Linked DNA regions of Nodosilinea sp. E11. Each later gene encodes a partner of the first gene's protein in a complex. Links are inferred from orthologs where the notes say so. Each region holds a gene or a part of one and is shown in the gene's direction. Other genes may lie near its edges.

Region 1 (15,032 bases):
CAACTTTAGCGTCAACGGGGCTACGGCCCAGGTGGTGAGTTTTATTACCCGGCAGCTTTTGGCCCCTGACCTGCACCCCAGGCTGGTAATCTGGGCCGAAGGCTCTCGCGCCTTCAACAGCGGACGGTTTGATCGCACCTTTGCCGAAATTTTGGCCTCCCCTGGCTACGCCGCTGTGCGCGATGGCGCTACTCTCACCCTGGCTTCCCCCAACAATTTAGATCAGGCAGAACCCGCCTCTGATGACTCTGAACCGGACAGCCCTGAACTGGACAGCCCTGAAAGCGAGGCCATTGCTCCAAATGCGGAGTATGGCACCGTGCCCCTCAGCCCAATCAACTCCCAGGGATTTTTGGCGGTCAACGATCAGTTCAACCCGACGGTCTACTACCGCAGCTTTCCACTGGTGCGCGGTCAGTACGACAACGCCTATCGCCCCTTTCGCCTAGACGGGGTGCAGACGGTTTCCTTTGAAGCCACCACCCAGTTTCTGCAAAGCCAGAATATTCCGCTGGTGTTTGTCAATTTGCCCCTGAGCAACGACTACCTCGACGGGGTACGACTGAACTACGAGCGCCAGTTTCAGCAATTTTTACAGGGTTGGGCCAATCGAGGTACCCTCACCCTGGTCGATCTATTAGAAACCTGGCGCTGGCGATCGCACCTGTTTGCCGATCCCAGCCACATCAACCGCTACGGAGCCCGAGAAATTGCCAGCCTGCTCGCCGCCGATGGGCGAATTCCCTGGGGGCAATTGGTGCAGGCCCAGGGCGAAGAGTAACCGGGGGACGTAACGAGGTCATGCAGGAGTCGTAGTGACCCGGTCATCGGGTAGGTTCAACCATTCTGCCTTTCACCCCTCACCCCCTCACCCCATACCCTCGGCCTGGTGACAGCGAGAGAGGCGCAGCATCATAGCGTCGAGGCGCGACAGATCGCCAAAGCCTGCCCCCTGTCCGGTCAAGAAGCCGCCCATGCGTAGGGAAGCCAGCCGGGGCACCTGCCAGTACCACAGGGCCGGAAGGTGACCCTGGGGGGCTTCAAGGTCAAAGTCGAGCCAGTTGTAAAACCGCAGAAACCCCACAGGCCGCAGCGAAAACAGCATCAGCCAGCCGACTTCGGCAAAGAAGGGGTGGGGGTTTGACCAGTTGTGCAGCGCTGGATCAAAGGGTTCAAATTTGAGGATTTCGCTGTAGATCTGAAGCTGGGGAGAAAAGCCAAAATGCCCGCCGCTAGCACTCTGCCAGCGATCGTCGATGGCCTGAAGCAACTGGCAGGGAATAGTGGCCAGGGTTTGGGGGGTGAGGTGGGGCCGTTGTCGAGCGTCTCTACCTCGCAGCAGTACCTCCTCCCCGAGGGCGTTTTGCATCACGGCTTCGAGCAGTAGATCTGCGGTCAGGCGATCGGCCATTTCCCAGTCTTCGTCGTTGAGCAACAGACTGAGGTCGTTGAGGGTTGCGTCAAGGCTGCCAATCGGCTCACTAGCTAACACTGGTTACCTCTCCGGGGATTAACGTTTGATCGATCACGGGTGTGGCCACCGCTTCTAGAGGCAGGCAGGTGTTGAGATGACTCATCACGGCGATAATCGTCTCGCTGTCTAGGTCGTAGCGATGGTTGAGGCTGGGGCAGCACCAGCGCCAGGTGGGTAGGTGGCCAGGGGGAGCCTCAAGGCTAAAGTCGAGGGCGTAGTAGGGCCGATGGCCTCGGTACAACCAGGTGGGTTGATCGCGCCAGCCCAGGGCCTGCTGAAAGTCTAGGCCGCGCAGGTGCTCGTCTTGCTGAATTTGCTGCTGGCTACGGTACACCTGTTGCTGAGCCTTAAACCCAAAGCGCCGATTGCTGTGGAGACTCCACAGGGCGTCAATGGTGGCTAAGTCGGTGGGCAGAAGGCGCTCTACGGTGGCAGCGGTCACCGGCTGCATGTCGAGGTTTAGCGCTTTGAAAATAGCGGCCTCGGTTTCGAGGTCGGCGGCTTGCCAGGCCTGTTGCACGAGCAGACTACGCAGCCGGGTGTAGTCGACGCCCAGGGCCGATTCAATGGGGCCATACTTTTGGTCGCGCACCGCCGCTTCAATAGCGATCGCTTCATCGAGCGATAGGCCTTGCAATCGCCGTGCCTGGTCGAGGCGGCCTTGGTCAAACTCAGAGGGGTAGAGGCTATTGGCCAGGGCTTGGTGGCACAGGGCCTGGTACTGATCGCGCTGGACTTGCGCCTGGTGGGCCTGCTTTTGGCGATCGCCCTCGGCCTTAGCTTCGGCGGCTAGGCGGACATCTTCGGTAGTTTTGAGGGTTGTTTGTGTGGTTTTGATCTGGATGTCGTCGTTGTAGCGCTGCTGGTACTGTTGATAAATGGCCTCTGCTTCAAGGATGGGTAAACTCAGGTTTTCGGCCAGTTCTTGCAGGACAGGCCACGGATCTTTGAGGGCAAAGGGTTGACCCTCGTGCATGGCGCGCAGGCGACTAAACTCGGCTGAGGTGATCTCTTCAAAATAGCGGCGTTTGTCGGCCTGGGTTTGAAAGGGGCCTGCGGCTCTGGCATTGAGCACCGTGGCCTCGTCTACTGAGAGGTCGAGCCGCTGGCGCAGCAGGTTAAGGTTGTCGAGTTCGGTGGGGGATAGCTCGCCCTGGGTTCGGCTGTAGGTTTCAGCCTCAGCCAGGTAGTCGCGCTCGGGAGAAAACAGCAGCCCGCTTTGGGCGATCGCCATTAGGCCCACGAGATCTTCAGCTTGATGGGTTTCGATGTGCAGCGCCATCTCACCGAGTTGGAACGTGAAAGCGGTTTCGATCGGGGCGTAGTAGAGGCGATCGCGTAGCCGCCGCAAAATTGACGCCAGTAGCTCTGGATGGGCCTCAAACTGCACCCCAACCCTGACCTCAGCTACCCCGTTAATGTCTGAGATCGGCTCGAACCGAATTTGGTTCATGCCATCGAGGTCGCGCAGATCTTCAACTAAATAGTGCACCTCAGTTGCCACATCGTCGCTCTTGAGCTGAGGGTCTATAAACTTGATCAATAATCTAACGTTCTGCGCCAAGCCAACACCTCCCAGTCGCACCCAGCCTAGACCAATACCCACGGTTCACGGTTGCGAACCTACTCCTAGGTTTTGAACTCCTATAGTAGGCCAGATAGCAAATACAGCTCATCTAAAACGGTTTTCTCCAGCGCATCGGCCTCTTGGGGGTTGAGCTGATAGAAGCCTCGGGCCTGGGTGAGGCGGCCCCGGTTAAACTCTGGCCCAGAGAGGTAGGCCATTACACCCTGATGGAACTCTGTCGCCTCTAGCCCCGGGGCCTGGGTGGCCAGCGCATCAATCGCCAGGGCCTCGAAGGTGCGGCGGTAGTTGGTTAACCGCTGCTGTTGCTCACGGTGGCGCTGGCGGTTGGCTTCGGCCTCGGCCTCGGCCTGCTGCCGAGCCTGGTCGGCGGCATGGCGGAGCGCATTGATACGCTCGGCCTTTAAAAACTGGGCATCGGCCTCGGGCAGGCCCATGGTGGCCGCCTTGGCCTGCATTACTCGCCAAAAGTCGTCATCCAGGCTGCCCTCCTGCTGGCAGACCAGTAGCTCTTTGCGAAAGTGCTGATATTTATCGGCCAGAGTTTTGAACGGCCCCATTGCTCTGGCGTTGAGGTCATGGGTTTCATCTGCTGAGAGCCCCATGCGATGGCGTACCAACAGCAGGTTGGCTTTGGCGGCTGGCGTGAGTTCGCCAAAGCTGTGCACATAGCCTTCGGCCTGGGTGAGGTAGATTTCCCCTGGGGGCAGCAGCGCTTCGCCCAGGGGCAGGAGTTGAGCCAGCACCTTGGCCTGGTTCGTCTGTAGGGTAAGCGTATAGGCAGGCGGAATGCTGACCTCAAAGCTGTAGCGCTGGGTGGTGCGATCGAGCCAGTTGCCCACGCACCGCAGTACTACCCTAAATTTGTTGAGCGGGGCCTCAAACCAGAGCCCGACCGATAGGTTTCGGTCAGCGCCGGGGGCAACTGTGCTCAGCCGTGGGGTAAGGGGGTGAGCCTGGGTCAGAAAAGTAAAGGTTGTGTGCCCTAAGCTGCTGAGCTGGGTGATGCGGCTGCACAGCGCTTGAGCATCTGCATCGATCGCCCTGGCATCTAGTTCAGGTTCTAAGGATTTAATCGACAGCCGGAAACTAGGGTTTGAGTCAAAATCGTTGACCATTTTTAGCTCAGGCAATGGTGCTGATAAACACTGGCTCAGTATATCAGCGCTGAGAGTGGTAGGAACGCTGGAAACGGCACCTCAGGCGGTTCGGCAACGTTGAGGCCTAGCGCCAATACAAAACCCCAGAGCGATAAAACTCTGGGGTTTTGGGTTTATTTGAGCCAAAAACCACTGGGGTCAAAAGGCTTACTTAAAGCCGACAGATGCCTGCCACACAAAGGCCAGCAGCAGGAAGAACACGGGAATAATGGGCAGCACGTCTACCAGGGGGTCGAACAGGGAGTAGGCCTCGGGCAGCTTGGCCAGCAGCATTGCGACTTCCATTTAATGATTATCCTCTCGTTACACAGCCGGGACAGACCAGCCTCAGAAGCCAGTAGAGCGTTGCGCCTAGCGCCATGACTGGAATCTGAGAATTGGTAAATTTTCTTCGCATTTTATCACGGTTGGGGTGTGTCTATCGGGGTTGTCGTTGGGTTTGGCGTCAGCCAGTGGGCAAACTCGTCATGGAAACGCCCTGCCAAAATCGCCTCCCGAATGCGCTGGGTAAACCGCACCAGCTCGGTGATGTTGTGGATGGAGATCAGCGTAAAGGCCAGCATCTCCTTGGCGTGGATCAGATGGCAGAGGTAGGCGCGGGTAAAGTTTTGGCAGGTATAGCAGGGACAGGTGGCGTCGATGGGGGTGTAGTCGCGGCGGAAGCGCTGATTCTTCAGGTTCCACCGTTCCCCTGCCACCAGCGCCGCGCCGTGGCGGGCCAGCCGGGTAGGAATCACGCAGTCGAACAGGTCTACTCCGGCTGCGATCGCCTGGGCCATTTCCCTATAGGTGCCCACCCCCATCAAATAGCGGGGCTTATGCTCGGGCAAACAGGGGGCCGTAGCTTTGACAATGGTTTCGATCAGCTCTGGTGGCTCGCCCACGCTGACGCCGCCGATCGCATAGCCGGGCAGGTCTAAGGTGGCCAACTGCTGCGCCGCCTCGGCCCGCAGGTCGGGGTATACGCCCCCCTGCACAATGCCAAACAGCGCCTGGTCAGGCCGCTTGTGGGCCTCCACACAGCGCAACAGCCAGCGCCAGGTGCGATCGGTCGAGGCTTTAATGACCTCGCGGCTGCACGGGTAGGGAGGGCACTCGTCAAAGGCCATGATCACATCGGCCCCCAGATCGTTTTGAATCTGAATCGAGGTTTCGGGCCGAATGTTGATGATGCGGCCATCCTTGGGCGATTTAAATGTGACGCCGTCTTCGGTGATGGTGCGCATCTGGCTGAGGCTAAACACCTGAAAGCCGCCCGAATCCGTCAGCATCGGGCCATCCCAACCCATGAATCGGTGCAGGCCGCCCGCCTCGGCGACAATGTCTTCGCCCGGTTGCAGATGCAGGTGGTAGGTGTTTGACAGCACCATCTGCGCCCCGGTGGTGGCTAACTGGGCGGGGGTGACGGTTTTGACGTTGGCCAGGGTGCCCACGGGCATAAACCGGGGGGTGTGCACGGGGCCGTGGGGGGTGGTGAATGTGCCCGCCCGCGCCTGGGTATGACTACAGCGAGCGTCGCAGCTAAAGGAAAATGCCTGGGTCAAAATACAGCGCTCCAGGGAGCAAAGGGAATGGCAAAGTGGCATTTATCGTAGCATTTGGCGGTGATCGCAGCGGTGTTGTCAAGGCCACAGATATCCGATAGCTTTGCTACCCTAGGCTTAGTTATTTCCTTACCTGACGCAGTAGATGGCCACAGCTTTAGACAAACGTTCTGACGCGATTCTGGCCCGTTTCAAAGCTCTCTCTGACCCGCTGCGGCTGGAGGTGATTGAGCTGCTACGATCGCAGGAACTATGCGTTTGCGATCTGTGCGATCGCATGAACATCGCTCAATCCAAGTTGTCCTTTCACCTCAAAATCCTGCGGGAGGCTGGGCTGATCGCCGCCCGCCAGGAGGGCCGGTGGATCTACTACCGCCTCAACCCCACCGAATTTGGAGAATTGGCCACCTACCTCAGCGATCTGCACCACCTCAGTCCGCCGTCCTCTAGTCACCCCTGTCCACCATTTTGAGCCATTAGCTATTACCGCTTGTGCGGTGAGGGGTATAGCGAGTCATTTCCTCCTGAAAGACCAGTCCCCTGTAGAGCCGCCAGAGCAGTGTGGTACTGCTTTTCTATGGTTTCTAGGTCTCGTTGGTGAGTGAGGCTTTGTTGGCTACTGTGCCAAATCGCCTCAACGTGCTGCTGCAAAATGTGGCGCTGTTTGAAGTGGCGGGTAAAGGGAGCAATGGCGGCGATCGCCGCCAGCAGCCGACCGATCACCACCGTGTCAGTGCTGCCATACTGACGAATTTGGTTAAAGGCTGTGTTGGCCAGGGTCTCAAACTTGACTGGAGCCGCAATCACCCGCAGATTGTGCGACTGGTCATAGCGGTAAGGAGACGGAAATTCACGACTGGCAAGCCGCGCCAGCCCGTCGGCCAGTTGGTCAATACAGCGAATGGCCGTAAAGGGGTCGTTAATAGCAGGGGACAAGGCTCGCAGCGCAATTTCGACCAGTTGTTCAATCGGAAATGCCACGTTCTGCTGCTTAGTCAGCTCGTGGCCCAGAACAAAGGCTTGATTAATGCGATCGCCTACCGATTGGGTAACGCGATTGGCAGGGTAGGCCATGACCAGGGGGCCACCCTCAATGATGAAAGCCCCTGGATACGCCTTGACCTGGAGCAAAAGATTTTCATCGCAGGCCACCTGCATCAGGACGTCGTCTTCAATTCCTTGCAGGTATCCCGTTTTCTTGGCCTGCACGGGTTGGGCGGTGGCGTCAAAATCGGTGGGCATATCCCTGGTACTCTCGCCCTGCTGATCGATCTCCTGACCCAAAGCTTCTGGAAACAGGCGGTTGGTGACTTGCTCTAGGTCGTGGCTGACATCGGCAATCACGTGGGAGACCTGAATGATGGTGGAGGCATGGTGAATAAAGTAGATCAGCACCCCAATGCTGGCCATGGCCAGCAAAACCCCCACCGTTACCGAGAGCTGGGGCACAAATGGCTCGTGGTCTTCGCCCCGAATCGTGCGCAGCACCAGCAAACAGTAGATAAAGGTGGCAATAAAGGTGCCCAACACGATCTGATTGCCCTGGTCCTGCATAAAGTTGCGCAGTAGGCGTGGCCCAAAATGGGACGACGCTAGCTGGAGGGCGACGATAGTGATTGAAAACGCGGTGGCCGCTACGGTCACCATGGATCCCGCAATTACCGAGAGCACCTCTCGTGCCCCATCGGCCCCGCCCTGATAGATCCAGCTAAGGGCACTGATATCGATAGAATCTGAACGATCGATGGCTAGCAGGCCAAATGCCAATGCGATCGCTCCGACGGCCATGAGCGTGGGTAAAAACCAGTAGCTCGATCGAAGGTTATCCCAAAATTTGCTGAGCTTAATGTGTTTCATCACGGGGTAAAGGGATAATGGAGATCGAGAAATTATTTGGAAGGTTGCTCAGGCAAGGTTTGAGTGATTGGGCGGCAGATAGCTATCCCTAATAGGAGCACCGGAATAATTTCGAGTCGCCCTGCCCACATCAGCAAAATGAGCATTAGCTTGCCGCCCCAGTGTAGGGTAGGGTCGCTAATACCAGTTGATAACCCCACGTTGCTGGTTGCAGAAGCCGCCTCAAAGATCACATCCTCTAGCGTGTAGATGGGTGAGACTAGGTGGGTAAGCACCACAATGCCGATGCCCAGCAGCAGCAGCCACAAACTGGCTAAGACAGCCGCCGATTGCACTTGTTCATGGGCTTGGGATGCTGGTAATGCTTCATCATCAATTCGATAGGAAATATTGTCATCGGCGGTGATGAAAAGCTGCTGAAAGTGCCAACGAATGCCCAGCAGTAGCAGCACTATTCGGTGCAGCTTTAACCCCCCAGCGGTCGATCCGGCCGCTCCTCCCATCACCATGGCGGCGCTGAGCAGTAGTTTTGCCCCCATACTCCAGTTCTGGACCTGAGCTGTGTTAAACCCGCAGGTGGTCACTGCCGAACTCCACTGAAATAAGCTGTCTAGCCAGGGTATAGATGCTGTAGCCCAGCGGTTTTCTAGCAGCAGTAGGCAGGGGCCTAAACCCAGCAAAAGCAGCAGCAGGCGATGCTGATTTCTCTGCCATAGAGAAGTCCACCGCTGGCGACGCAGCAATTGATAGTGAACCGGAAAACTGACTGCGCCAGTAATCATAATGAAAATAGTAGCCAACTGAAGGGTAGAACTATAGCTTGTAAAGCTAGCTGTGGTGATGCTAAAGCCGCCCGTAGCAATGCCGGTGAGCCCGTGATTAATGGCTTCCCACAGGGGCATTCCCAACAGAGCTAACAGCAAAATACTTAGCCCGGTGTAGAAGCTGTAGATCCAGAGAATATTTTTAGCGGTGGCTCTAACGGTGTCGCCAATGGTTCGTTGGCGGCCGACAGCGGCATACAGCTGGGATGGATCGGTTTCTAGCGATTTGGTTTGGGAAGACTCGATGGTTAGCAATGCCAGCATTAGAACAATCACCCCGATGCCATCTACCCATTCTGTAAACGATCGCCACCACTGCAAACTATGGGGCAGCAGGCTGGCGTCGGTGGCCATGGTCAAACCGGTGCCGGTAAAGCCCGAAAATGCCTCAAACAAGGCATTCCAAATATTTTGAAAAGCCAGTAGGGTCGGGGATGTATCAGCGGATGCGGCCAGAGCGGCAATACCGACGAAGGGGATAGCGCCCAGCAGAGGAATAACGCCCCAGGTCAACGCCACAATCAGCATGGCGTGGTAGTGGCGAGTCTTGTCTACCTTAGGCGAATTGGCCCGGTAGAATCCTTGAGCCAGCGCGAAGGCGGCGATCGCTGTCGTTAAGAAAGGCGCAATGGCATAGTACTCCCCAAAGTAAAGGCAGATTGGTATGGAAAGCAGAGCCATGATGCCGGGCACGTGCAGCAGTAGGCCAAAATCATGCAGTATCAAGCGGATAGTTCGGTATGGCCCCATGGTTCACGATTGATTCACGGCTATTAGTCCTGGTGGGCAGAGTTACCGTTACCGGCTGAGCGCACATCGGCCAGCTGGCGCAGCGAGCCCCCAATGCTGCGCGGTTTTGGGGCTTCTCCTTTGCGAGAGGGCCAGCCTTCGCGCTGACGGCTGCGATCGCCGTCGGTTTCCTCGGTTTGGTCGTGGAACAAAATTTGCTGGGTGGGGAAGGGCATATCAACGCCGTTGGCTGTCAGCTTGTTTTTAATGTTCATCAGCACCTGATCTTGCAAATCAAGCACATCGGCGCGGCGGGGCGGCTCCACCCACCAGCGGGCGCGCAGGTTAACGGTGCTGTCGGCCAAATCGACCACGATTACATCGGGAGCGGGGTCGGGCAGTACCCCATCAGTTTCATGTACGGCTTCTAAAATCAGGTTCTTAGCGGTTGCAATATCGTCGCCGTAGCCAATGCCAATGTCGTACTGTAGGCGACGATTTTCAAAGGCGGTATTGACCAAAACCGAGTTGGTGAACAGCTCCGAGTTGGGAATCACGATGCGGCGGCCATCGTAGGTTCTAATAGTGGTAGCGCGAGTTTCAATGTGCTCAACGGTGCCTTCAAAATCCTTGAAAATGATCTGATCGTCAATTTGAAACGGCTCGGTCAATAAAATTAAGATGCCCGCCAAGAAATTTTGTAAAATATCCCGAAAGGCAAACCCAATCGCAACTCCGCTGATGCCTAGAAGCTGAATTAGATCTCCGGCCTGCAGGGTGGGGATAATAATGGAGAGGGCAACAAAAAGACCAATCAAAACGGTGGCACCTTGGGCCAAACGCGCTAAAACCAGACCCACGTTTCGGGTTTGTTGCCGCCGTTGGGTCAATCGTCTCACCGTTGCCCTGATGCCTCTGGCAGCTAAAAAGAAAATTACGAATACGACAATAGCCAGGGCAATATTTGGCAGTAAAGCCAGAAAGCCATTGACCATCGCCTGAGTTTTTTCCCAAATGGGAGAATAGTCAAAATTCATAGCGCTAGAGAATAATATCTCTGCCAGCCTATAGAAACGTGACGATTTTGGCCTCTATCTCTAGTGGGTTAGGTAACCGGCTAGGCGTTGCTCCGGGTGTTGGGGGCAGATCAATACCATGCTGCGCTAGGTGCAGCAGCACCAGAAGCAGGGTTTTGCCGTAGCCACGGTTGCCCAGTAGCGTAGTGCCCTGGCGGTTGTAGACCAGGGCTGAACTGGGGTGGTTCACGGTGGCTAGGGCGATTGGGCGATCGCATGCCCGGCGCAGGTACTGTCTGCCCCGGGATTGTTCTAGAGTTTTGCTTAAGTTCACTAAATGCTGACATTGGCCCTCAGGTCCAACTAATCTGTCGGGTTTGCCTCAAGCTGGGCAAACCGATCTTGTAAATACCCCTTAAAATGATTTGGATTTTTCGTAAGCACCCCTGTCGCCTATGCCCCGCCGTGATGACATCAAAAAGATTCTGTTGATTGGCTCTGGGCCGATTGTCATTGGTCAGGCCTGCGAATTTGACTACTCGGGTACCCAGGCCTGCAAAGCCCTGCGGGAAGAGGGCTACGAGGTGGTGCTGATCAACTCCAACCCGGCCACCATCATGACCGATCCGGAGACCGCCAACCGCACTTACATCGAGCCGCTGACCCCCGAAATCGTCGAGCGGGTGATCGAGCGGGAGCGCCCCGCTGTGATGCTACCCACCATGGGCGGTCAGACGGCGCTGAACCTGGCGGTGACCCTGGCCAAAACCGGCGTGCTAGAGCGCTACGGGGTCGAGCTGATTGGGGCCAAGCTCGAAGCCATTGAGATGGCTGAAGACCGCAAACTGTTTAAAGAAGCCATGGCCCGCATTGAGGTGCCCGTGTGCCCCTCGGGCCTGGCCGAAACCATGGATGAGGCCAAGGAGATCGCCCAGCAGATCGGCACCTTTCCGCTGATCATTCGCCCCGCCTACACCATGGGTGGCACCGGCGGCGGCATCGCCTACAACCAAGAAGAATTTGAGCTGATCTCGCGCTCGGGCCTCGACGCCAGCCCGGTGTCGCAGATTCTTGTCGAACAATCTCTCCTCGGCTGGAAGGAGTACGAACTGGAGGTGATGCGCGACCTAGCCGACAACGTGGTGATCATCTGCTCGATCGAGAACCTCGACCCCATGGGCGTGCACACGGGCGACTCGATCACCGTGGCCCCGGCCCAGACTCTGACCGACAAAGAGTACCAGCGCCTGCGCGATGCTTCGGTCAAAATCATCCGCGAGATTGGGGTAGAGACGGGCGGCTCAAACATTCAGTTTGCGGTCAACCCCGACAACGGCGATTTCATCGTGATTGAGATGAACCCCCGCGTGTCGCGCAGCTCGGCGCTGGCCTCTAAGGCGACCGGCTTCCCGATCGCCAAGTTTGCCGCCAAGCTGGCGGTGGGCTACACTCTCAACGAAATCTCTAACGACATCACCAAGAAAACCCCGGCCAGTTTTGAGCCCACCATCGACTACGTGGTGACCAAGATTCCCCGGTTTGCCTTCGAGAAATTTCCCGGCACCTCCAACACCCTGACCACCCAGATGAAATCGGTGGGTGAAGCCATGGCGATTGGCCGTACCTTCCAAGAGTCGTTTCAAAAGGCGCTGCGATCGCTAGAGACGGGGCGGGCAGGCTGGGGCTGCGATCGCGCCGAAAAGCTGCCCAGCCTCAACGAGATTCGCCCCAAACTGCGCACCCCCAACCCCGATCGCATCTTTGACCTGCGCCACGCCATGCAGCTGGGCCTGTCGGTCAACGATATCTTCGACCTCACCGCCATCGACCCCTGGTTTCTAAACCAGCTCTTCGGCCTGTTGCAGACCGAAAAGTTTCTCAAGCGCACCCCCCTCAATGAGCTGACCTACGAGCAGATGCGGGCGGTCAAGCGCCAGGGCTTTAGCGATCGCCAGATTGCCTACGCCACCGGCACCCATGAAGACGCTGTGCGCGACTACCGCAAGGGCCTAGGCGTGATTCCGGTGTACAAAACCGTGGATACCTGCGCCGCCGAGTTTGAGGCCTTTACCCCCTACTACTACTCCACCTACGAAGACGAGACCGAGGTGCTGCCCAGCGATCGCCCCAAGGTAATGATCTTAGGCGGCGGCCCCAACCGCATTGGCCAGGGCATCGAGTTTGACTACTGCTGCTGCCACGCCTCCTTTGCCCTGCGCGACGACGGCTACGAGACGATCATGGTCAACTCCAACCCCGAGACGGTGTCTACCGACTACGACACCAGCGATCGCCTCTATTTTGAGCCCCTGACCAAAGAAGATGTACTCAACATCATCGAGGCCGAAAACCCCGTAGGCGTCATCATCCAGTTTGGTGGCCAGACCCCCCTGAAGCTGGCCGTCCCCCTCCAGCAGTACCTTGCCTCCCTGCCCGCCGCTGACCCATCCACCCATCCACCCATCCACCCCCCCACCCAGATCTGGGGCACCTCCCCCGACTCTATCGACACCGCCGAAGACCGCGAGCGCTTCGAGGCCATTTTGCGCGAACTCGACATCAAGCAGCCCCCCAACGGCATGGCCCGCAGCTTCAACGACGCCCTGCGCGTCGCCCAGCAGATCGACTATCCGGTGGTGGTGCGGCCCAGCTACGTGCTCGGCGGTCGCGCCATGGAAATCGTCTACTCCGACGCCGATCTGGAGCGCTACATGACCTACGCGGTGCTGGTGGAGCCTGACCACCCGATCTTGATCGACAAGTTTTTAGAGAACGCCATCGAGGTGGATGTGGATGCGATCGCCGATCACACCGGCCAGGTGGTCATTGGCGGCATTATGGAGCACATTGAGCAGGCGGGCATTCACTCCGGCGACTCGGCCTGCTCCCTGCCCACGATGACCCTGCCCCCCGCCGCCCTTGCCACCATCCGCGACTGGACGATCAAGCTGGCCAAGCGCCTCAACGTCATCGGCCTGATGAATATTCAGTTCGCGGTCAAGGGCGAGCAGGTCTACATCATTGAGGCTAACCCTCGCGCCTCGCGCACGGTGCCCTTTGTCTCTAAGGCGATCGGTCATCCGTTGGCCAAGCTGGCGGTGCGGGTGATGTCGGGCAAAACCCTGGCCGAGCTGGGCTTTACCACAGAGGTGATTCCCAACCATGTCTCCGTCAAAGAGGCGGTGCTGCCCTTTGACAAGTTCGCCGGTACCGATGCCCTGCTCGGCCCCGAGATGCGATCGACTGGCGAAGTCATGGGCATCGACTCAGACTTTGGCAAGGCCTTCGCCAAAGCCGCCCTGGGGGCCAACCAAAAGATCCCCCTCGAAGGCACCGTCTTTATCTCCATGAACGATCGCGACAAAGCCGCCGTCATCCCCGTGGCCAAAGAACTGGCCGATATGGGTCTCAAGCTAATTGCCACCTCCGGCACTCGCCAAGCCCTGATGGAGGAAGGGCTGACCGTCGGCCTCATTCTCAAGGTGCATGAAGGCCGCCCCAACATCGAAGACGCGATCAAAAACAACGAGATTCAGCTGATTATCAATACCCCTGCGGGCAGCACTGCGATCGAAGACGATCGCTCGATTCGTCGCACGGCCCTAGCCTACAAGGTGCCGATCATTACCACGATTGCGGGGGCCAAGGCGACCACCGCTGCGATCGGCTCCCTGCAACAGCACCCCCTCCAGGTCAAATCTCTCCAGGAGTACGTGGGCATGTAATGCTGCCATTCTGCCACAGTGAAATACTGACTCATTCCCACCATTAGGCTCAACGGTTTGGCTTAGCTGGCTCTTATACTCAATCCTGCTGGGTTATCCCCGATTCAGGAGGGCGCATGCCATGCGCCCCTACGGTTTGGCATTCTGGGAATCGGGGTTATGGAATTCGGATTCGGTATTAAACCCTATCTTTAGGACCTTGTTTGGAACCTGGTATTCACTTAAAAGGGGGAAGCAGCTCCGATAGTAAAAAGCAAAACGGGTATGAGTAATCAGTCTGAGCTCAAGCGGGTGCTAGTACCGCTGGCCACAGTGGCGCTGCTGATTGCCCTGGGGGGACTGCTGTGGGTGCTCGCTGAAGTCGTGCTCATGCTTTTCTTGGGCATTTTGCTGGCCATTGTGCTGAGATTTGCCGCTGGCAGCGTGGAAAAATACACCCCCATTCCCCACCCCTGGTCTTTGGGGCTCGTGATTGTGGCGCTCTTGGTGGTGGTGGTGACTAGCGGCATACTGCTAGTCCCCGAAGTCATTGCTCAGTTTGAAGAATTGGTAGTGCAGGTACAAATTGCCAATGAGCAGCTGCTGGAGTTTCTAGACGGCGCTCCCTTTGGAGACGATTTAGTACCTGACTTCTTTGACAATCCGGCAGGGTTACCGCCTGTGCGGCGCGTTTTAGGCAATTTAACCAACACCTTTGTCCAGGGATTTGGCATTCTTGCCAACGTGCTGTTTATTTCATTTACTAGTTTATTTTTGGCTGTAAGTCCCAACCGTTACCGCGACGGTCTAATTCGTCTGGTGCCCCCATCGGGCCGTCAACGGGCTAGGGAGGTGATCAGCCACGTTATCAGCGGGCTGAAGTCGTGGCTGGTGGGGCGAGTGCTCTCAATGGTGCTACTTGCCGTGATCATGAGTGTGGGGTTGACCCTGATGGGTGTACCCCTAGCTCTGGCCCTAGGGGTACTCACCGGATTGCTGGAGTTCATTCCGGTGGTAGGGCCGTTGCTCTCGGCCGTACCGGCTATTTTGATGGGGTTTACAGTTAGCCCTATGAAAGCAGTCTATGTAGCGCTGTTTTATTTGATCATTCAACAGCTAGAGGGCAATGTGATTACGCC
Region 2 (14,232 bases), 140 kb from region 1 along the record:
GGGCCGCGAGGTCAAAGACCGTCCTGGCTATCGCCCCGACGATCGCGTTGGACCTTTCCGCCTAATCTTGGAGCCGTTTTCGATCGAAAATGGTCTGCTCACTCAAACCCTAAAAGTGCGTCGTCCCGTGGTTACCGACCGGTATCGCGATATGATTGACGCGATGTTTGTGTAGCTGCGGGTGGTGCAAAGACTTCACCAACCTGCCGCTGTGCCAGGCAGAACAGTCCGGCTGCCCCTGCCAGGGAGTCGTAGGCGATATTGGTGATTTCTTTACTAAAGTCAAAGATTATGGATGAAAATCAATCGTTGCTGCTCAAGCGGGTAGTCAACATTAAGGCGATTGTGACCCCTCTGTGGAAAGAGGAAGCCCAGAAGCAGCTGCAAGCCCAAATTAACCAGATTGATGGTCGGTTGCAGCAGCTCGAAATGCAGGGACAGCGTATGGTAGCTGAGCTGCAAAAGCAGGCTGAAACCCAGCCCAACAGCGGGGCGGCCATTCAGCAGCAGATGGGCAATATTCAAAACCAGCTCAACCAAGACAAGAGCAAGTTGCTTCAGCAAAAAAATCAAAGTCTCCAGCAGCTGCAAGAAGTGCAGACCCTAGCGGTGGATGCCGAGGTTGACCAGGGCAAGGTCGAGAGCTTCTTTAACGTTGCGGTGGGCGATAACTTGGTGCGCAAGCTTCAAGTCGAGATCTTGATCAAAGACGGTGTGATTCAAGAAATTCGCGGCGAACTCTAGCGCCAGGCTGGGGTCAGGTCTGCGCTCACCCCGCTCACCGCCATCCTCCAATTTGACCACTGATGACCTAAAGGTTCCAGCCTTAGGGATAGAATAATTCCCTGGTATCTCTACTGATCTGTCGTTTTAACCCCGTTTCGGAAGTCACCTCCATGATTCGCGAAGTCTTCATGCCTGCCCTGAGTTCAACTATGACCGAAGGCAAGATTGTGTCTTGGGTCAAAGCCCCCGGTGACAAGGTTGAAAAGGGCGAGACGGTGGTCATTGTCGAATCGGACAAGGCCGACATGGACGTAGAGTCCTTCCACGAGGGTATTTTGGCGGCCATTGTGGTGGAGGCCGGGGGTACAGCTCCGGTGGGTGAGGCGATCGCGCTTTTGGCTGAAACCGAAGCCGAGGTCGAGGCCGCGAAGCAGCAAGCCGCCGCTAAAGCTAGTAATGCCGGTGGGGAAGCTGCCCCTGCCGCTGCTGCCCCTGTGGCGGTAGCTGAAGCTCCTGCCCCCGCTACCCAAAATGGTTCAACCTCTACGGGCAGTCCCAGCGGACGGGTGGTTATCTCTCCCCGCGCCCGCAAGCTGGCCAAAGATCTCAAGGTAGACCTGTCTACCCTACAAGGCAGTGGCCCCCACGGCCGCATTGTCGCTCAAGATGTTGAACTGGCGGCAGGCAAAACCCCGACCCCAACGGCTAGCTCGGCCCCCGTCGCCCCCGCTCCTGCCGCTGCTTCAATGCCTGTCGCCCCGACCCCTGCCGCTGCTGCCCCAGCCCCCAGTGCTGCACCCCTGGGCCAGATGGTGCCCTTCAACACCCTTCAGCAGGCTGTTGTACGCAATATGGCGGCTAGTCTGGCGGTGCCTACCTTCCACGTGGGCTACACCATTACCACCGATGCTCTAGATGGGCTCTATAAGCAAATCAAGTCTAAGGGCGTGACCATGACCGGGCTTTTGGCCAAGGCCGTGGCTGTCACGTTGCAAAAGCACCCCCTACTCAATGCGGGCTACACCGACCAGGGTATTCAGTACCGCTCGGGCATCAATATTGCTGTAGCCGTGGCGATGGAAGGTGGCGGGCTGATCACCCCTGTGCTCAAAAATGCTGATCAGTCCGATATTTATTCCCTCTCGCGGACCTGGGCCGATCTGGTGGCGCGATCGCGCTCCAAGCAGCTGCAGCCCGATGAGTACAATTCCGGCACCTTTACCCTGTCGAACCTGGGCATGTTTGGCGTCGATCGCTTTGATGCCATTTTGCCCCCAGGTCAAGGGTCAATTTTGGCGATCGGAGCCTCTCGCCCTACGGTGGTCGCCACCGCCGATGGCTTGATGGGCGTGAAGCGTCAGATGCAGGTCAATATCACCTGTGATCACCGCATCATCTACGGAGCCGATGCTGCCGCCTTCCTGAAAGATCTAGCTAACGTGATTGAGAACAATCCCCAGTCGCTGACCCTGTAGCTATGAATTCAGTCGACCTGGCCTTCTTGCCCGCCCTCGAACAAGCCCGGCTGATTCGCAGTAAAGAAATCTCGCCGCTAGAACTCACAGAAGTGTATCTAGAGCGGATTGGGCGGCTTAACCCAGCTCTCGGGGCCTACGTCACGGTGATGGCAGACCAGGCCTTAGCCGATGCTAGGGCCAAAACCGAGCATTTGGTCAGCAACCCCGATGACCTGCCGCCCCTGTTTGGGGTCACCGTGTCGGTCAAGGACCTAAACCCCGTCGAGGGGGTAGCTTGTGCCTATGGCATCAAGGCGGCCTGCGATCGCATTGCCGATCAAGACGACTACATTGTCAGTAAGCTGCGCCAGGCCGGCATGGTCATTTTGGGCAAAACGGCCACCTCCCAGCTGGGATCGCTGCCCTATACCGAGCCACCGGGCTTTCCCCCCGCCCGCAACCCCTGGAATTTAGACTACACGCCCGGCGGCTCTAGCGGCGGCGGTGCGGCAGCTTTAGCCGCTGGGCTATGTGCTCTATCCCAGGGGTCTGACGGCGGCGGTTCGCTGCGCGGACCAGCCTTTTGCTGTGGGTTGGTGGGCCTGAAGGCCTCTCGCGGGCGAATTAGCTTTTCTCCGGTGGGAGAGCGATTGAGCGGGCTGGCAGCCAATGGCCCCCTGGGGCGCACTGTGGCTGACACTGCGGCCCTCTTAGATGTTCTCAGCGGCTACGAAGTGGGCGACCCCTACTGGCTGCCCGACCCAGACCCTTCCTTCCTGGACGGCTTGCACACCCCGCTGAAGCCCCTGCGCATTGGCTATGTCACTCGCCTCGACCCTATTGGCGAGATTCACCCAGTCTGTCGTCAGGCTATCTACGAAACGGTGCAGAAGGTCGAAGACCTGGGCCACACGGCTGAGGAAGTTAGTTTTCCCAACCTGGCAGATCTGATTGAGCCCTTCACGGTGCTGTGGGAATGTGTCATTGCCGAGGTGGGAGTGCCCTTTGTGGTGCTAGAGAAGATGAACCGCTGGCTCTACTGGCGGGCCTGGCGCATTAATAGTGGCGCTTACCTGCGGGCGGTGGCCAAGCTTCAGCGGGTGGCGCGGCAGATTGTGCAGTTTTGCCAGCCCTACGACGTGCTGCTAATGCCGGTATATATGCATCCGGTCATCAAAGTCGGTGCCTGGAAAGGACTGCGATCGCCCAAAATTCTCGACAATGTGATCAACTGGGTGGCTCCCTGCCCACCCTTCAACGCCAGCGGTCAACCCGCTCTGGCCATACCCACTGGCTTTGACCCCAACGGCGTACCGGTGGGGGTGCAGCTGGTGGGCCGCCCCGCCGCTGAGGCGACAATCTTAGCCCTGGCGGCTCAGCTAGAGCAGGCTAGCCCCTGGAGCCATCAGCGACCGGCTTTTGCCACTGATCCCCCGCCTACATCCGATACCACCAAACTACTCATACCAAAGCCTGGTTAGCTACCCCCGGTTCAGCAGGACGCATGCCATGCGCTCCTGCGGGTTGGTCTTTTGAGAAGCGGGGTTTTGTGAATTGGATTTGGTATGGGACCAAGCTTTTAGAGGGGATGGCGATTTATCGCCTTTAAAACTAACCAGGGCCGCGATCGCGCCGAGCAAACTGGCTAGATCGAGACCCTGGTTTAGCGGTATTGCACCGGGCTACGGTGCCCACCTGGACAAAATCTACGCCTTGGATGCCGGCTCGAATTTGTGGGCGTGGTCTTGCAGCAGTGAGCTCACCTGGCTGAGCACATTCTCGCCACCCTTCTTTTGAATGGTCTGGCGCTCAGGGTAGAAGTCAGGTTGGTCAAGGTTGCGGGAAATCGCCTGCTGCACCTGGGTCGCGATCAGATCAGATAGCTCACCTCGGGCATTTTCGCGCTGGAAGTTGGCCCCTTCTTCGGTGGTGGCGTACAGGGGCGGTAGCCGGTTGAGGGCATAGGCCGCAATGTCGCCTAGATCTAAAGTTTTGTCCGAGTTAGATTCAATTTCGGCTACCCGTGAGATGGCCTCGGTGAGCACCAGTTCTTCCATGACGTTGATGAACTGTTTGCGGGGTACTGCCACAACTTCGCCAGTTAGCAGCGCGCCCATGAGGCGATCGAGGGCCATGTATTCTTCAATGGAAAGCTCAGCGGCGGTGTCGCAGATGCGGCCGACTTCAGCTTCCATGGCAGGGGTCAGGTAGCCGTCTTGCAGGGCTTGTTCAACAATTTTTTCGATAGTCATTTGGCCAAACGCTCCATAAAACTGGCGGATTAACGGCTTTACTGAAATCTGGGGGGCTGGAAGATTAACTGGGGTAAGTATCCACCTGGGTTTAGTGTGCCCCGATCACCTAGGCAGACGACAGGCAAAGATGTAAAGACTGCTTAGGGGCAGCATGGCAAACTACGAATATTTGAGGAAGCCAATGGCCTGCTTCCAAATTTGGTGCTTGCTCTGATCATCGGTTTCTACGCAGATGCATTGGGGATCTTGCCAAACGACCCGACCAGAGATGAGGTCGCCAGTGATGAGTTTGACGTCAACGGTAGATTTGTCTCGAATCAGGGTTTGAACCTGTCGAACGCTCGGGAAACCAGTGGCAAACTCTTGGGACATGGCATTAGATCAGTAAACTCATGCTGGTCTTACGGTACCCTGTTCTTTCGGCTTAGGCGACAGGTTGGGGAGAATTTGTTGAGCAAAGTGCATCGGTGAGGCAGGGGATGGTGATCAGTCGATGGTCATGTCTCCGGGCCTGCCCATCTACCCAATTTGGTCGATAATTAAAGTCTACTCATTCAGCATCGGCGCACTATGGAATTTAGCAAGTACCACGGTCTGGGCAACGACTTTATCTTGGTGGACAATCGCCATCAGTCAGAGCCGGTGCTCTCTCCTGAGCAGGCGGCGGCTTGGTGCGATCGCCACTTTGGCATTGGTGCTGACGGAGTGATCTTTGCGCTGCCAGGGCAGGGAGGCACCGACTACACCATGCGCATCTACAATTCTGATGGCTCAGAGCCGGAGATGTGCGGCAATGGTATTCGCTGTCTGGCCAAATTCTTAGAAACCCTAGAGACGGCTGACGGCAGCACCCCCCAGGCCCCCCACACCTACCGAATTCACACGCTGGCGGGGCTAATTTCACCGACCCTTCAGCCCGATGGTCAAGTCACGGTAGACATGGGACCGCCCCATCTGTTGGCCAAAGACATTCCGACTACCCTGGCGGCGGCTGAGGAAAAGGTCGTGGGTGTACCTCTGACCGTGGCTGATCAAACCTGGTCGGTCACCTGCGTCAGCATGGGCAACCCCCACTGCATCACTTTTGTCGATGAGGTGGCGACCATTTCCCTAGAAGCTATCGGGCCGCAATTTGAGCACCATGAGGCGTTTCCCCAACGCATCAACACTGAGTTCATTCAGGTGGTGCGGCCTGACTATCTCAAGATGCGGGTCTGGGAGCGGGGGGCTGGCATTACGCTCGCCTGCGGTACTGGAGCCTGCGCGTCGCTGGTGGCCGGGGTGCTGAGTGGGGTATGCGATCGCGCCGCTACCGTAGAGCTCCCCGGTGGCCCCCTGCATATTGAATGGTCTGCCGCCGACAATCGCGTCTATATGACTGGCCCGGCAGAGCTGGTGTTTCAGGGGAGTCGGTAGCGGGCGTATGGGGGCAGGTGTTGGGTGTCAGGTGTCAGGTGTCAGGAAATAGCCTGTTACCCGAAACCTGACACCCGAAACCCGGTTTCTCGCGCTCTAGCGTTTTACTAAAATTCCCTGTAGTCCGGCGGCTTTGGCCCCTTCGAAATCGTCGGCTTTGCTGTCGCCCACGTGCCAGGCTTGACTGGCCTCGCAGCCATGCTTTTGTAGCGCTGTGGCAAAAATCAGCGGGTCGGGCTTGGCGGCTCCGGCCTCGGAGGAAATTGTGATCGAGCTGAAATAGTTGATCAAATCGAGGGCTTCGAGCACGGCGTATAGCCGGGTGTCGAAGTTAGAAATAACGCCTAGAGCAATGCCCCGCCGCCGCCACCGCTCTAGGGCTGGTGGAACGTCGGGGTACAGTACCCAGGGTGTGGCTGTGGCAAAGTGAGCGTAGAGGTCGGCAAAGAAACTGTCGAAGTCGACAAAGCGATCGAGCACCCCAGCACTGCTGAAGGTCTGCTGGGCCAGCACCCGCCACCACAGATACTCCTGCTCGGGCACCGTGGCTGGGTCACTACCGGGAAAGGCCATCTCTGGGGCAGCCTTAAACGTGCGAAAAAAGGCTTGGTTGAGAGTTGTTGGGTCGGCAATTACGCCGTAGTGCTGGGCTAAGTCAGCATAGATTTCACCAACGCTGCCCGCCACCCCAAACAGTGTGCCAACCGCATCTAAAAAAATGACCTTAGGTTGAGGTGTATTGGCCATTGGGGATACCGTCGCAAAAAAATCAACAGCTTTAGCTTAAAGGCAAAGCTACCGGTTGCAGCCTTTGCGGCATCTACAGAAACGATTTAAAGGCTGAGCTAAAGCGCCCTGAAAATGCCTCACCGTTGAACCCATGGCGGGCAGAGCCCTAGGCTTCCCCATAGGCATCCATGCCGATGCAAGAGCAGACGAGGTTGCGATCGCCGTAGGCCTGGTCAATCCGGTTGACGGCGGGCCAAAACTTAGCGCTGCGGGTAAACGGAGTAGGAAAGACAGCTTGCTCGCGGCTGTAGGGCCGGTTCCAGTCGGCGACTAGGTCAGCGACGGTATGGGGAGCGTGCTTGAGTGGGTTGTGGGTGCGATCGCTCTCACCCGCCTCAATGGCGCGAATCTCATCGCGAATGGCAATCATGGCGTCGCAGAAGCGATCGAGCTCTGCCTTAGACTCACTCTCTGTTGGTTCTACCATCAGCGTGCCCGCCACTGGCCACGACATCGTCGGTGGGTGAAAGCCGTAGTCGATGAGTCGCTTCGCCACGTCCTCCACGCCAATATCTGCCGATTTCTTAAAGGGTCGCAGGTCGAGAATACACTCGTGGGCCACCCGGCCATTTTGCCCGGTGTAAAGAATGTCGTAGTGCCCCGCTAGACGCTGGGCAATGTAGTTGGCGTTGAGAATAGCGACCTCAGTCGCCTTGGTTAGCCCCGCTCCCCCCATCATGGCGATATACATCCATGAAATCGGCAGAATACTGGCGCTACCCCAGGGGGCCGACGTCACCGCGCCAATGCCCTGGTCGCCGCCAACCCCCGCCACCAGGCTATGCCCCGGCAGATAGGGCACCAGGTGCGCCTTCACCCCAATGGGCCCCACCCCTGGCCCGCCGCCACCGTGGGGAATACAGAAGGTCTTGTGCAGGTTGAGGTGACAGACATCAGCTCCAAAGTCGGCGGGGCGACAGAGGCCCACCTGGGCGTTCATGTTGGCTCCATCCATATAGACCTGGCCACCGTGGGCGTGAATCGTGGCGCAGATTTCGGTAATGTCGGCCTCAAACACTCCGTGGGTAGAGGGGTAGGTGACCATCAGCGCTGCCAGGTTGGCGCTATGTTTTTCAGCTTTGGCTTGGAGGTCGGCTAGGTCGATGTTGCCATCCTCGTCACAAGCCACGGGAATCACCTTCATGCCTGCCATCACGGCGCTGGCGGGGTTAGTGCCGTGGGCCGACTGAGGAATCAGACAGAGGTTGCGGTGATGGTCGCCCCGCTGCTGGTGATATTCCCGGATGACTAGGAGACCGGTGTATTCTCCCTGCGCCCCGGCGTTGGGCTGAAGCGATACACCGTCAAAGCCGGTGATTTCTGCCAACCAGGCTTCTAGATCGGCAAACAGCTGGCGATAGCCCTGAACCTGTTCGGCTGGGGCAAAGGGGTGAATTTGCCCAAATTCTGGCCAGGTGACGGGCACCATCTCGGCGGTGGCGTTGAGCTTCATGGTGCAAGAGCCCAGCGGAATCATTGCTGTGGCCAGGGAGAGATCTTTAGTTTGCAGGCGATGCAGGTACCGCAGCATCTCGGTTTCAGAGTGGTAGCGGTGGAAGGTGGGGTGAGTGAGGTAGGGGGTGGTGCGGGTGAGGGACTGGGGGAGAGGGGGAGTGGGAGCGTGGGCGGGTGGATGGGTGGATGGGTTGCCGGTAAAGACGGTGATTAGGTCTTGGAGATCGCGCTCGGTGACGGTTTCGTCGAGGGCGACGATTAGGGTTTCGGCATCCAGTACACGCAGGTTGATGCGGTGGTCGGTGGCGCGGGTGAGAATGGCGGCCTGGGCGTCGCCCACAGTTACCCGCAGCGTGTCGAAGGTGGGGGCTTGGCCCAGTTCAAAGCCAGCTTCAGAGAGGGCTGTGGCCAGGGTTTGGGTGTGGTGGTAAAGGCGGGCTGCGATCGCTCTCAGACCCTCTGGCCCGTGGTAAACCGCATACATGCTCGCCATAATGGCCAGCAGCACCTGGGCAGTGCAGATATTGCTGGTGGCCGCATCGCGGCGAATATGCTGCTCGCGGGTTTGCAGGGTGAGGCGCAGGGCGGGGTTGCCGTAGGTGTCTTTAGAGACGCCCACCAGCCGACCGGGCAGCTTGCGGGCAAAGCTGTTTCGCGTGGCAAAGAAGGCCGCATGGGGGCCACCAAAGCCCAGGGGCACGCCAAACCGCTGGGTGTTGCCCACCACAATATCGGCCCCAAACTCGCCGGGAGGTCGCAGCAGGGTGAGGCTGAGCAGGTCAGCGGCAACGGTAACGAGGGTGTTGGCCGCGTGGGCTTGGGCGACAAAGTCTTCGTAGTCATAGATCGCCCCATCGGTGGCGGGGTATTGCAGTAGCACCCCAAAGACAGGGGTATCAAAGCTAAAGGCACGGTGATCGCTAACCATCACCTCGATGCCCAGGGGCAGGGCGCGGGTTTTGACCACGGCAATGGTTTGGGGGTGGCAGGCGCTAGAGACCCAGAAGGTGTTAGCGTCTTTCTGTTTGCGGGCGTTAAAGGCCAGGGTCATGGCCTCGGCGGCGGCGGTGCCTTCGTCTAGCAGAGACGCGTTGGCAATTTCCATCCCGGTTAAGTCGGTCACCAGGGTTTGATAGTTCAGCAGGGCCTCTAGCCGCCCCTGGGCAATTTCGGGCTGGTAGGGGGTGTATTGGGTGTACCAGCCGGGGTTCTCAAGGACGTTGCGCTGAATCACCGCTGGGGTCAGGGTGTTGGCGTAGCCCAGGCCCAGGTACGATCGCCACACCTGATTTTGGGTAGCTAGGGCCTGGAGCGCCGCTAAGGCCGCCGCTTCGTCTAGCCCCTGGGGCAGATTTAGCGGCTGGGGTAGGCGGATCGCAGCGGGAACGGTGGCACTGATCAGATCGGCGAGGGAGGCGTATCCAAGGGCCTCTAGCATGGCGTTCGTGTCCTCTGCCGTTGGCCCCAGGTGGCGGGCGACAAAGGGGCTGAGGGGATCCGTCGAGTCTGAAGTTTGGGGAGGCTGGCTAGGGGGGCTTGTGTGCTTAGAGGCGGCCTCTGAGGCGGCCTCCGAGTCAGCGGACTTTGGGGTGCTGGTCTGGGGAAAAAGTTGCGTCATACCCGTCAGATAGCTCCAAAATCAATAGCTCGAACCCGTCGTAGACCAGCATACTGGGCTACCCACCCTTCATATCTTGAAACATCTGGTGAAAATTTGCTGGGGTAGCTAGGCAAATTGTTGGCTGCTTTAGGTTAGCCGAGCCACAAAGGCGGCGATCGCCGCTGCCGTTGCCTCAGGCTTTTCCAAGTGGGGCACGTGGCCGCACTGGGCTACCCAGACTAGCTCGCAGTCGGCGATCGCCTGTTCAAACCGCCGCGCGTCTTTAGTGCCCAAGATCTTGTCCTGCTCACCCCAGACCACCAGGGTAGGGCAGGCAATCTGCGAAATTTTGGCGGTCAAAAAGTTGTAGCCCCCGCTTTTGGTGAAGGCAATCAGCGATTCTTTCCAGCCGGGGCACAGTAGGTGCAGGGCAGCGCACAGTTCGGCGTCGGCGGTGACAAAGGCTTTGTCGAAGTAGGCCTGGCGGCTAATGCTGCGCCGTACCCTAGGGTTGCGCAAAAAGGCCGTGGCCCAGCTATCGAGCGGCGGCACCATCAGGTTGCCCATGGCTGGCCCAGCGGCAAACCCGGCGGCGTCGATCAGCACCAGCCCAGCTACGGCATCGGGATAGGTGAGGGCAAAGTCGATGGCGGCGGCCCCGCCCATGGAGGCCCCCACCAGCACCACAGGGCGGTTGATGTGCTGTTGCCAAAAGCTGTGCAGGTGAAGCTTGATTGCCCCAGGGGAGAGATCGGGGCTGAGGGTGCGATCGCTAAACCCAAATCCCAATAAATCCAATGCCCAAGCGCGGGGGGCGAGCAGGGGCAGCAGGCGGCGAAACTCAAACAGCGAGCTGTCAAACCCGTGGATCAGCAGCAGCGGTGGTGAACTGGCGGCATCCTCGGCGGCCACGTAGGCTGTGGGAATGGGAGTCTCAATCAATGGAGTTTGGACGGACGCTAGCTGCACTCTCGTCGCTAGGTCGAGGGAGGTTGGTTCGCTCAGGGCAGCGGCAGCGGCAGGCAGCACAGACACAGTCATAGCAGTTCAAACACAATCAAAGCCTGCTGCATATTCTCACAGATTTTTCACTGTAAGAGGACGTATGTGGGAGCGGTGGTAGGTGTTGGGTTTCGGGTTTCGGGTTTCAGGTTCCAGTCCGAACTGGGAATGCAACCTGAGGTGGGATTACTTATGTAAGTGAATCATGTGAGAGCCGATAGCGATGCCGTACTGGCCGTAGATGTCTTGGCCGAGTAGGCCATAGCTGCCGCCGATCGCTACCCTAATCTTCTCGCGCCGCAGGCCGCCTAGTTCTAGGGCGTCTACATAGCCAATGGGCAGCTTTACCACGCTGCCGTCGGCAATTCTGGCCTGGGTCTCGCCTACTATGGCCACGCCTACTGCTTGGGCCATCTCCGGGGTGATTAAAGTACCGGTTGCGCCTGTGTCAAACAGCATTGGGAAGGTCTGAGTACCGCCTGTGCCCCGGAGGGTAACGGCCACTACGGGCGTGCCCCCCTGGCGGCGCTGAATGGGAATTTGAGCGGCCAGCCCAGCCGGTAGTGCTGGGCTGGCCAGGTCCGGGGCCGGGGCTGCAAGGATGTTGTCGGTGGCGCTACGCTGGGCAGCGGCCAGGTGTTGTTTGTATTCTTGGACCTTGGTTCGGGCCTGGGCATAGTTGGGGCTGCTGCTGGGAACTTGCTCCATCAGGGCGATCGCCTGTTGCCACCGGCTAGCCGCTAGCTGCCAATCGGCTGTTGACTGGGCTGACTGACCGATGGCGACGGCGTTGGTGGCCCGATTCACGGCTTCGCGGAACGTATCGGTAGCGGGTGCTGACGGGGGCGAGGTGGCTACTTTAGCCGGGGGGGCGGCTTGCACTGAGAGAGCTGACTCGCCAGCTTCCCCTGACAGACTATCGGCGGTTGTCGTTGGTCGCTGACCCTGGGCGAGGCTACAGCCCCCCAAACTCCAGGCCAGACTCCCGAGCATAAACCAATGTGTGATGGCCCAGGGTCTACCCATAAAATCCTAATTTCACCGTCTAAAGGCTGTACTTGCAGAGGCTGTACCGGCTGTACTCAACGTCGGACTTCCCTCGACCATCGCAATTGTGGTTTTGGCTGATTTGTCTGCCAGGTCATATCCCAGTATGCCCACACAACTACTGGTAGACCAAGCCGCTGTAAACCCAAGAGATTTAATCTCTGGTTCATAGCTTAAATTTGACCTTTGGCCTTAGGATAATAGCGATTCGTAGCGCTGAGCAAATCGCCATGGTTTTTCCTGATGCCCCTCCAGCCGTGCTGGTTTTAGCCGATGGTTCGGTGTTTCGCGGTTGGTCGTTTGGGGCACCGGGCACCGTAATGGGCGAGGTGGTTTTCAATACTGGCATGACTGGATATCAAGAAGTCATGACTGACCCCAGCTACTGCGGCCAGATTGTCACCTTTACCTACCCAGAGCTGGGCAATACCGGTGTAAACCCCGATGATGAGGAGTCGAGTCGCCCTCACATCACCGGTGCGATCGCCCGTAATATTTGCGAAATCCCCAGCAACTGGCGCTCTACCCAGTCGCTGCCCAACTACCTCAAGACCCACAAAATTCCCGGCATTTTTGGTATTGACACCCGCTCCCTTACCCGTAAGCTGCGTACGGTGGGAGCCATGAACGGGGCCATTTCGACTACCGTGCTCGATCCTGAAGAACTGCTGCGTCAGCTTCAGGATGCGCCTTCCATGGCGGGTCTAAATTTGGTTGATCAAGTCACCACCGACCAGGCCTACGAGTGGACTGAGATTACCGATGCGGCCTGGGAGTTTGGCCCGACAGCACAGCCTCCGGGTGAGGCAGCCCCTCTGACGGTGGTGGCCGTTGACTTTGGGGTAAAGCGCAATATTCTGCGCCGCTTGGCCAGCTATGGTTGCCGCGTGGTGGTGGTGCCCGCCAGTACTACGCCAGAGCAAATTATGAGCTACCAACCCGACGGCATTTTTCTCTCTAATGGTCCTGGCGACCCGGCGGCGGTGACCAAGGCTCCCGAACTGGTGCAGGCATTGTTAGACTACGCGCTGCCCACCTTTGGCATTTGCATGGGTCACCAGATTTTAGGCCTCTCTCTGGGGGCCTCGACCTTTAAGCTGCCGTTTGGCCACCGGGGCCTAAATCAGCCTTGCGGTCTAGAACGCCAGGTTGAGATTACTAGCCAAAACCACGGCTTTGCCCTCGACGCCGCCTCTATTCCTAATGATGCGGTGACGGTAACCCATCTGAATTTGAATGATCAGACCGTAGCGGGGTTAGCTCACAAGACGCTGCCGCTATTCTCGGTGCAGTACCACCCTGAGGCGAGCCCTGGCCCCCATGACGCTGACTACCTGTTTGCCAAGTTCGTAGATACCATGCGAACCCACCGCCAGCAGCGTTTGCCAGTTTAATCTCAGTATTTTTGCAGATCTGATTTTGAGGTTCTGCCATCGGGTTGGCACAATTTGGTCAAACCGCTATATGCTATCTGTCTACGGCAGGGCGGCAACTCTAGATCTGTCTAAGGTCTAGCTCGGGTCTAGGCTCTCTGGCCGCCTCAGGTGGGGTACGGTTTCACCCCTTGCAGACGACTGTATCCTGACCTATATTTAACGTCGAAATTGGAGCACCGAGGAGGTTTCCCATCGCTGAATCTCTAACCCTGACCGTAAGCTTACGAGGCACCCGCGATGTCAGGGGAACCTATCAACTTTTTCGCCTCACGGGTTTGCTAGACGCGTTCTCAGAACCTGCCTTTCGTAAGGTGATGTCTAAGTACGTTGAAGCAGGGCCGAAAAATATCATCTTGGATTTAGCAACTATTGACTTTGTCGATAGTTCGGGTCTTGGTGCACTGGTGCAGTTGGTGAAAAAGGCCACCACTGAGGGCGGTACCGTACAAGTGGTAACTAACCCTCGGGTGACCCAGACCGTTAAGCTAGTGCGGTTAGAGAAGTTTTTGTCGCTACAGCCCTCGGTGGATGATGCGATCGCCAACCTCGAAACCCCGCCCAGTGAATAGCCTTAGCCAGCCATTGGCCTAGCCAGAGGTAGCTGTGGCCGAACTGCCCTCCAAGACGTCTACCAGCCTGCAGTGGCTGCTCCAGTTCAGCGCCCAAAGCTCTACTGCGGCCCTTACCCCAGAGCAGGTTAACGCCTTATCGCCCGTAGCCCTAGCCTATATTGGCGATGCGGTGTACGAGCTGTTTGTGCGGGGGAGTTTTTTGCTCCCTCCCAAACGCATTCAGGCTTTTCACCAGCAGGTGGTTAACCAGGTACGGGCCGAGCAGCAGGCCCGCCAGGTTCAATTGCTGTTGCCGCTGCTAACCGACACCGAGCAAGACCTGCTGCGCCGGGGCCGCAATGCCTCGTCGCGGGGGCCTCGTCGAGTGGACAGTCAAATTTATCAGCAGTCCACGGGGTTTGAAGCTTTGGTTGGTTATCTTTACTTGACTGATTTAGGCCGTCTAGTAGAGCTATTGAGCGTTTTAGATCTGTCTAC

The links.
Region 2: the proteins of carB (region 1) and carA are in contact, whole or in part, in a solved structure (PDB 1KEE), measured with the Escherichia coli proteins. The link is inferred for Nodosilinea sp. E11 from one-to-one orthologs.

What each region holds. Positions count from the first base shown.
Region 1 is NZ_CP136520.1:3,954,606-3,969,637, forward strand. Bases 10,325-14,114 are described here. They hold carB (carbamoyl-phosphate synthase large subunit), read left to right. Parts: upstream 10,325-10,644; coding sequence 10,645-13,914; downstream 13,915-14,114. Other genes in these bases: RRF56_RS19730 (hypothetical protein), read right to left, coding at 10,325-10,523. Outside these bases: RRF56_RS19680 (hypothetical protein), read left to right, coding at 1-781; RRF56_RS19685 (GUN4 domain-containing protein), read right to left, coding at 869-1,492; RRF56_RS19690 (GUN4 domain-containing protein), read right to left, coding at 1,482-3,038; RRF56_RS19695 (hypothetical protein), read right to left, coding at 3,119-4,177; RRF56_RS19700 (photosystem II reaction center protein K), read right to left, coding at 4,367-4,504; tRNA guanosine(34) transglycosylase Tgt, read right to left, coding at 4,621-5,763; RRF56_RS19710 (metalloregulator ArsR/SmtB family transcription factor), read left to right, coding at 5,909-6,235; RRF56_RS19715 (DUF2254 domain-containing protein), read right to left, coding at 6,247-7,620; RRF56_RS19720 (TrkH family potassium uptake protein), read right to left, coding at 7,653-9,194; RRF56_RS19725 (mechanosensitive ion channel family protein), read right to left, coding at 9,218-10,210; more of RRF56_RS19730, read right to left, coding at 10,239-10,324; RRF56_RS19740 (AI-2E family transporter), read left to right, coding at 14,179-15,032. UniProt on the Escherichia coli protein: Large subunit of the glutamine-dependent carbamoyl phosphate synthetase (CPSase).
Region 2 is NZ_CP136520.1:3,817,921-3,832,152, forward strand. Bases 11,070-14,059 are described here. They hold carA (glutamine-hydrolyzing carbamoyl-phosphate synthase small subunit), read left to right. Parts: upstream 11,070-11,977; coding sequence 11,978-13,141; downstream 13,142-14,059. Other genes in these bases: RRF56_RS19165 (TIGR02281 family clan AA aspartic protease), read right to left, coding at 11,070-11,693; RRF56_RS19175 (STAS domain-containing protein), read left to right, coding at 13,375-13,752; RRF56_RS19180 (Mini-ribonuclease 3), read left to right, coding at 13,787-14,059. In the rest of the region: RRF56_RS19115 (long-chain fatty acid--CoA ligase), read left to right, coding at 1-175; RRF56_RS19120 (YlqD family protein), read left to right, coding at 292-744; RRF56_RS19125 (dihydrolipoamide acetyltransferase family protein), read left to right, coding at 897-2,201; RRF56_RS19130 (amidase), read left to right, coding at 2,204-3,664; RRF56_RS19135 (late competence development ComFB family protein), read right to left, coding at 3,890-4,435; RRF56_RS19140 (Hfq-related RNA-binding protein), read right to left, coding at 4,598-4,810; dapF (diaminopimelate epimerase), read left to right, coding at 5,009-5,854; RRF56_RS19150 (HAD family hydrolase), read right to left, coding at 5,951-6,601; gcvP (aminomethyl-transferring glycine dehydrogenase), read right to left, coding at 6,750-9,716; RRF56_RS19160 (alpha/beta fold hydrolase), read right to left, coding at 9,846-10,739; more of RRF56_RS19165, read right to left, coding at 10,887-11,069; more of RRF56_RS19180, read left to right, coding at 14,060-14,232. UniProt on the Escherichia coli protein: Small subunit of the glutamine-dependent carbamoyl phosphate synthetase (CPSase).